DNA from 2 places in the Pseudogracilibacillus sp. ICA-222130 genome. Region 2 is predicted to be linked to the other one. Evidence: predicted binding sites of a transcription regulator. Region 2 holds the regulator's gene; the other holds the start of a gene.
What was found. The regulator NrdR, encoded in region 2, represses ribonucleotide reductase genes. The targets are predictions, from matches to a motif close to AACACNATATATNGTGTT.

Region 1: a site for NrdR is predicted at 1,823-1,840, ahead of WKT09_RS01070 (vitamin B12-dependent ribonucleotide reductase). Genes of this name have one in related genera too.

What each region holds. Positions count from the first base shown of each region.
Region 1 covers NZ_JBBKBG010000001.1:216,526-220,975, reverse strand. The annotation lists gene WKT09_RS01080 (DEAD/DEAH box helicase) at 1-1,137, opposite strand, end outside; gene WKT09_RS01075 (rhodanese-like domain-containing protein) at 1,237-1,614, opposite strand; gene WKT09_RS01070 (vitamin B12-dependent ribonucleotide reductase) at 1,920-4,450, shown strand, end outside.
Region 2 covers NZ_JBBKBG010000011.1:17,326-21,775, reverse strand. The annotation lists gene mutM (DNA-formamidopyrimidine glycosylase) at 1-7, shown strand, start outside; gene coaE (dephospho-CoA kinase) at 29-634, shown strand; gene WKT09_RS06585 (glyceraldehyde-3-phosphate dehydrogenase) at 742-1,767, shown strand; gene nrdR (transcriptional regulator NrdR) at 1,890-2,360, shown strand; gene WKT09_RS06575 (replication initiation and membrane attachment family protein) at 2,373-3,716, shown strand; gene dnaI (primosomal protein DnaI) at 3,738-4,450, shown strand, end outside.

The sequences.
Region 1 (4,450 bases), on a different contig from region 2:
TCCTGAAAAGGCAACACTCTGTATCCCGTGTTGCTGTAAATACCACTGAATATAATATTGGCTCGGTTTATATTGGGTAAAAATAACGACTTTTTCATTTTGTATCGTTTGAAACAGATCTATCAACACTTTTGCTTTTATATGATGGGGGAGACTTGCAATTTCAGATAATAATTGTTTTTCAGATGGTTCGTTTTTTTGTAGTGATAGATAACATGCTTCTCTAGAAGAACAGAATTGCTTTAGATAAACCCAATGAGGTGTTTTAGATTGGATCATTTGTTTTTTTAGTTGATCGTATACCGCTTGTTCTTCCTCTGTAAAGTAGATAAATTTAGTTTCTATATTTCTTTCAGGGATAAAATTTATATGGTCCTGTCGTTGATTGCGAACGAGTACACGACTTAACCTTTCTCTGAATATGGACTGATTGGATGTATATAATTGTCGAAATGAATCGATGTCTGCAAATAATGTCGGTTGTACGATTTGAATTAAATAATAAATATCATCGAGTGTATTTTTCATTGGGGTAGCAGTTAATAGTAGACAATATTTCTTGTTTATTTGTTGGACCATTTGATAATTGATCGTTTTTGGATTTACAACTTTATGCGCTTCATCAATGATGAGCAAATCAAAACAATGTTGCTCAAATATTTTTCGATTCCGTTTTACTTGTTCATATGAACAAAGAACGATGTCGTCTAAATGGGAAGCATTAATTTTTTTATAAACGGTTGGAAAAATAAAAAACTTTAACCGTAATTCTTTTTCCCATTGATAAATAAGAGAGGCTGGAACAATAATTAATATTTTTTTCGCCATTTTACGAACTAGCAATTCTTTCATAATAAAGCAAGCTTCAATTGTTTTACCTAAACCTACTTCGTCAGCTAAAATAGCTCTTCCGTTCATTGAAAAGAGTACCTTTTCACATACTTCCTTTTGATGAGGTAACATCGTAGTATTTTTAATATAATGTGTACTTTCTAATTGATTCATCGTTTTATGTGCACGTTTTTGTAACATATTATAATAGAGGGAGAATAACCCCCAATTACTATTTGTTGATTGAAGCTCATTTTCTTTATACCATTGTATCCAGTTATGATCTTTATGTACTTTTATTTCCATATAAAATATAACCTCCATTATGGTTAGGATGGTTCGGAATGTATAAAATATACAAAAAAACATATATAGGATTTTTGTCATCCTATATATGTTTTTCGTTTATTTTTTTTGGTCAATTTTTCCAGTCCATTTTTTAAAGCCACCTTGCAACATATAGATGTCTGTAAAGTGATGCTTTTTTAAAATAGCTGCGGCTCTCGTTGAACGAGTTGTGTTTTGACAATATAAATAAACAGGCTTGTCAGGGCGTAATGCATTAATACTCTGTTTAAACGTTGTTAAAGGAATATTTCTAGCACCACGAATATGCCCGTTATCAAATTCTTTCTGTTCTCGAACATCGACAAGTTGAGCCTTACGATATCCTTCTATAAATTGTTCTTGCGTTAAAACGGTTAAATATTTTCTTTGACGAAAATAATTAAACAAGGCATAAAGAATGATTAAAAGTAAAACAATTAGTAAACCCCAAAGCATGTAATAATCCTCCAATATAAAATATAGTAAATAAGGTTGCCACATATACTATATATATTATATGAATTGATACATCTTTTTACAAATAATCAGTAGATTTTTTTCTTTGAAACAGGTAGAATACTGTATTGTCGGCTTTTATGTAAAAAATTTATTTCAAACATAGAATGATCATTTTTTCAATATATAGCACTTTATAACCTTTTTAAACACAACATATTGATTTATTGTCATTTTTTGTGTACATTAGAAATAGAATAATTTACAAAAGCAACGAGAAATACGTACGTAGGGAGCGATCAATAGTGGCAACAAATTTATCAGTAAAAGAAAACATTAACATTGCGTCTTTAAACGAGGATATAAAACAATTTAAGCAAGTTGAACCCATTACAGATGATATGAAAATTATGCATGAAGGCGTTTCAAGACTAGTAATGTTAGACCGCTATGCATTTAAAGATACAGAGAAGAAAACATTAAAAAAAGGGGATTTTGTCGTTTTAACCGTAAAACCAGATCCTAAATTCCCAGCACGTGGTTATGGATTAGTAGAATCGATTGATTGGGAAGAAAATAAGGCTGAAATTAAGATAGCGGAAGAATTTATTGCCGTACTAGATGATGAACAAGAAGTTAAAACAGGTATCATTAAACGTGACCTAGATACGATTGATAAACCTTTAGAAATTTTTTATGAACAAATTGCAGCACGAAATGCGAAAGGTCTATCATTAGTTGAAACGACTGAAGAAAAAAGACAAGCATCTTATGAGATGTTTAAAGAACAATTAGAAACTTTACGTTTTGTTCCTGCGGGAAGAGTGTTATATGGGGCAGGATCAGAAACGGATGTAACTTATTTTAATTGTTATGTAATGCCTTATATTCAAGATTCAAGAGAAGGGATTTCAGATCATCGTAAGCAAGTAATGGAAATTATGTCACGCGGTGGTGGAGTTGGAACGAATGGTTCCACATTACGTCCACGTAATACGTTAGCACGTGGTGTAAATGGTAAATCTTCAGGATCTGTTTCTTGGTTAGATGATATTGCTAAATTAACACATTTAGTTGAACAAGGTGGTTCACGTCGCGGAGCCCAAATGATTATGCTCGCAGACTGGCACCCTGATATTATCGAATTTATTATTTCAAAAATGCAAAATCCACGTATTTTGCGCTATTTAATTGAAAATACGACAGATGAGCAAATTAAACAATTAGCAAATGAAAAATTAAAATTTACACCTTTAACCGAAACAGAAAAAGACTTATATCAAGGGATTGTGAACTATAAAAACATGCCTGGTTTAGGTGGATTTACAAAAGAAGCAGTAAAAGAAGCAGATGAAAAATTAAAAACTGGCGGAACATACGACGTACATCAATCAGAATTTTTAACGGGAGCGAATATTTCTGTTTGTTTAACGAAAGAATTCATGGAAGCTGTTGAAACAGATGGGGAATATGCTTTACGTTTTCCAGATGTTGAGAACTACACGCAAGAAGAAATGAAACAGTATAATGAAGAATGGCATAAAATCGGGGATGTACGTAAATGGGAAGAAAAAGGTTTTCGTATTCGGACATATCGTAAAGTAAGAGCAAAAGAATTATGGGATTTAATTAATATTTGTGCGACATACTCAGCTGAGCCAGGCATTTTCTTTATCGATAATGCAAACGATATGACAAATGCGAAAAGTTATGGTCAACAAGTTGTTGCTACGAATCCATGTGGGGAACAACCACTTGCACCTTACTCTGTATGTAATTTAGCTGCAATCAACTTAGCTGAAATGGCGAATAAAACAACGAAACAACTTGATGTAGAAAAGCTAAAAGAAACCGTCCGTGTTGGTGTGCGCATGCAAGATAATGTGATCGATGCAACTCCATATTTTTTAGAGGAAAATAAAAGACAAGCACTTGGTGAGCGACGTATCGGATTAGGTGTAATGGGATTACATGACTTATTAATTTATTGTGAAACACGCTATGGATCGAAAGAAGGTAACCAATTAGTAGATGAAATATTTAAAACGATTGCTGTCACGGCTTATCGTGAATCTGTAGAACTTGCAAAAGAAAAGGGAAGCTTCCCATTTTTAATTGGAAAAACAGAAGATGAAACAAAAAAACTTCGGGAAGCATTTATCCAAACAGGATTCATGAAGCAAATGCCTGAAGATATTCGTCAGGATATTGTAACGTATGGAATTCGTAACTCTCATTTATTAACGGTCGCTCCGACAGGGTCAACGGGAACGATGGTCGGTGTAAGTACAGGTTTAGAACCATATTTCTCCTTTTCATATTACCGAAGCGGTCGTTTAGGGAAATTCATTGAAGTAAAAGCTGATATTTTACAAGAGTATTTAGATCGTCATCCTAATGCAGATGAAAATAACTTACCAGATTGGTTTGTATCCGCAATGGAATTAAGTCCAGAGGAGCATGCAGATACACAATGTGTTATCCAAAAATGGATTGATAGCTCTATTTCAAAAACAGTTAACGCACCAAAAGGATATTCTGTGTCACAAGTTGAACAAGTTTATCAACGCTTATACAAAGGTGGCGCAAAAGGTGGAACAGTATATGTGGATGGGAGTCGTGATTCACAAGTACTAACGTTAAAAGCAGAAGAGTCTACATTTAATGAAGTGGAAGAAACTAATGAAGCATTTGATGTTGTGAAACCAAAAGTAGTTTTAATGGAAACTATTCAAGAATTAGATAAAACGACGGTCAACATAGGTTCTGAAGTTGGCGATCGTTGCCCTGTATGTCGTAAAGGACATGTTGCTGAAATCGGTGGGTGTAATACGTG
Region 2 (4,450 bases):
TAAATAAAAAGGAAGGGAGAGGAAAAAGGTGACATTAATTATCGGATTAACTGGGAGTATTGGAACAGGAAAAAGTACGATTGCTAATCATATGAAATCCTTACATATTCCCATTGTGGATGCAGATGTTGTTGCCAGAGAAATTGTCGAGCCAGGTAAGAAAGCATACAATGATATTGTAGAAACATTTGGCAAGGAAGTGTTATATGAGGATGGCACAATAAATCGTCCTGCATTAGGGAAAATAGTCTTCTCAGATGAAGCAAAGCGGAAAGCATTAAATGCCATAACACATCCAGAAATTCGAAAAGAAATCATCCGTCAACGGGAAGCATATGTCGCTCAAGAAGTTCCTTGTGTCGTATTAGATATTCCATTACTATATGAAAGTAACCTAATTGATTATGTGGACAAAGTAATTGTTGTATCTGTTTCCGAACAAACACAAATGAAAAGAGTCATGGAGCGTGATGGTAGCACAAAGGAAGCCGCTTTACAACGAATTCAATCGCAAATTCCTGTCAAAGAAAAGGAGAAAATGGCAGATGCTGTCATTGATAATAATGGTACGAAAGAAGCGTCTTATAAGCAATTAGAAGATATTTTAACTGCTTGGAATATCCCAATTAAATAATTTTACGTAAAACATAACATATTTAGTAGCACATTTAAGGACCAATGTGTTATACTAATTTGTGAGAAAAAAGAAACAGTGTAGCACATATATTGGGAGGACTCTAAATGAGAAGAACAAGAATTGCCATTAATGGATTTGGAAGAATTGGACGTATGGTTTTCCGTCAAGCGATTTTAAACAAGGATATTGATGTTGTTGCTATAAATGCAAGCTATCCAGAAGAAACTTTAGCACACTTAATCAAATATGATAGTGTACATGGAATCTTTGAGTGTGACATTAATATTTTTGAAGACGGATTTGAAATTAATGGTGAGAAGATTATTCATACAAACTCTCGTGAACCAGAAAAATTACCTTGGAAAGATTTAGATATTGATATTGTTATTGAAGCGACAGGTAAGTTCAACTCAAAAGAAGGCGCGAGTCGTCATTTACAAGCCGGAGCGAAAAAAGTAATTATTACTGCACCTGGAAAAAATGTGGATAACACAATTGTTTTAGGTGTAAATGAAGAAACGTACAATCCAGAAACAGAACATATCGTTTCAAACGCATCTTGTACGACAAACTGTTTAGCACCAGTTGCGAAAGTGTTAGACGAAGAGTTTGGAATTGTAAATGGATTAATGACAACTGTTCACGCATATACGAGTGACCAAGTTAGTTTAGATAACCCACATAAAGATTTACGCCGTGCACGTGCTTGCGGCCAATCTATTGTTCCGACATCAACAGGAGCTGCAAAAGCTTTAGGAGAAGTATTACCACATTTAAATGGTAAATTACATGGAACGGCATTACGTGTCCCTACTCCTAATGTTTCCTTAGTTGACTTAGTGGTAGACGTTGAAAAAGATGTTACAGCAGAACAGGTGAATGAAGCATTCCAAAAAGCAGCAGAAGGAAAATTAAACGGTATTTTAGATTATAACGAATTACCATTAGTATCCATTGATTATGCAACAACTGAAAGTTCTGCAACAATCGACGGATTATCTACGATCGTAATGGGAGATAAAAAAGTAAAAGTGTTAGCTTGGTATGACAACGAATGGGGTTACTCTGCACGAGTTGTTGACTTAGCGAACTTTATTGGTAAAAAAATCGATGAAAAAGTAAATGCATAATGAACGAAGAGATTAGTGGATAAGGGACCTTATCCGCTAATCTCTTTTATGTTATGTAAATTGATCGAAACATGTTAAAATGTATAGTAATAGATGAAGGAAATTGAATGGGGTTGAAAAGGATGAAGTGTCCAAAATGTTACCATAAACACTCACGAGTCTTAGATTCAAGACCATTTGAAGATGGGGACGCAATTCGTCGTCGCCGGCAATGTGAAAGTTGTGGCTATCGTTTTCGTACATATGAACGTAAAGAAGAAACGGCGATTATTATCGTGAAAAAAGATGGGACTCGTCAAGAATTTGAACGCGAAAAATTAATACGTGGATTAATGCGGGCATGTGAAAAGCGTCCTGTAACAATTGAGGAAATAGAAGAAATCGCATTAAATGTCGAACAAGAAATTCGTCAATGGGATGAAGCGGAAATTAGTAGTGAACAAATTGGTGAAATGGTGCTGTCAAGATTAGCAAAGGTGGACGGTGTAGCATACGTTCGCTTCGCTTCTGTATATCGTCAATTTGATAATATTACTTTATTTTTAGATGAGTTAAAAGATATTTTACAATCGAACGTAAACGAGGAGAAGTAAAGGGTGAAGAAGATGCAACATATAGGGAAGATTTTGCCAGTAGACGGATATCGCGTACAATTGATCGACAGTCTTCCTGTTGATTATGACGCGTCACTCATCCATTTGTATCAACCATTAATTGGGATAGAACCGATTAGTTTATATACATTATTGTTGAAAGAAGAACCATTGCAAACCGACGAACAAATTCAAACACATCACACTTTAATGAATTATTTATCGATGCCATTAGATAAAATTTATGTCGCTAGACGAAAACTAGAAGGAATCGGTTTATTAAAAACATTTGAAACCGTGCAGGAAAACAAAACTGTTTTCACCTATGTACTTCAAGCTCCTTTTCGTCCGGCGTATTTTTTTCAAGATATGATGCTATCTGAATTACTGTATCGACATATTGGAAAAATAAAATTCGAGACACTCCGCAAGTTTTATACAACATCCAACCAAATCGAGCGTGGCGAAGAAGTGACGGCATCATTTAACGATGTTTTTCAAACATTTACACCGAAAACACCGCCCGTTTCTGTAGAGGAGAAACAAGACGAAACACCAAAGGTCCCATTGGCAGAAGTTTCTTTTGATTCGATTTATTTTATGTTACAGCGAAAAAATATTCCTGTAAAAGAAGTGATGACAGACGAACATCGTCAAATCATGACACAGTTGTTGCATTTATATGATTTGGAAATGTATGAAATGGAACAAGCTGTCAATTGGGCATTGACAGATGACAATAAAATCGACATTGCTCAATTGAAACAAGCATGTCATGATTTGTTCCGAGCAAAACATAATGTCGTTCAGGTCCAACTGGTGGAAAAAAGTCCCTCACAAGTAAAGGTTGATAGTAATAAAAAGCGTTCTTCCACTAAATTAGATCGACTGATCGAATGGTTTGAAACAGCTTCCCCGAAAGATATTTTAGAAGATCAATCTATGGGGCATAATGCGACAAGTCAAGATTTAAAATTAGTAAGTGATATCATGCTTCAACAAGCACTACCTATTCCAGTGATGAATGTACTGATTCATTATGTGCTCTTGCAGTCGGATGATAAACTTACACGAAATTATATCGAATCGATTGCTGCCCATTGGTCACGAAAAAAATTGAAAACGGCTAGAGAAGCAGTGGAGTTTGCCAGAGAGCAGATGAACCAACCGAAAAAACGATCCGTACAAAAAAATTACCAACGACGAACTGCTGGAAAAGAAGAAGTTATTCCAGAGTGGTTTAATGAACGGAATAAAAAGGAAGAGAAAGAAAAGCCAGCAATATCAGAAGCAGATTTAAAAGAGCAAGAAGCATTGCTTGAAGCCTTACGTAGACATGCTTCTGAGAACAACTAAGGTTGTAAAGGACTGATGAAGATGAAACCAATTCAACATTCACTGCAAAAATGGATTCAAAATAATGAATCATTTCAAGAACGCCACAATGCGATGAAGCGTGAAATTACATCCCATCCGCTTGTCCGTTCATTTTTACAAGCACATGAAGAGATAACCGATGAACAAATAGATCGTAATTTAAATAAATTGTATGAATATATTACACAATCGCATCAATGTGATCGTTGTACGAGTGTTGAAACGTGTAAAAATATGTTGCAAGGATATTCGCCTATTTTGGAATATAAAAATGAGGAAATTCATATTTCGTATGAAAAATGCCGGAATCGATTAGCGGAAGAAGCACAAACAGAACAGAGTGATTTAATAAAAAGTGTTCATATACCGAAAGAGATTTTGGAAGCACGTATTGATAAGGTGCATGTTGACCAAGAACGTACGAATGCCATTAAAAGTATGACACAGTTTTTAAATGCGGCAGAAGAAAAACTGCCGGAACGTGGGATTTACTTCTCAGGTCCGTTCGGTGTTGGAAAGACGTATTTACTCGGTGTCATCGCAAATCGATTGAAACAATTTAATATTTCATCGATGCTTATTTATATGCCAGAATTCGTACGGGAAATGAATGCATCCATTAAAGACAATACCGTACAACAAAAAGTTGATGCTTTTAAAAAAGCCGATGTGCTTATGTTAGATGATATTGGAGCTGAAACATTATCTGCATG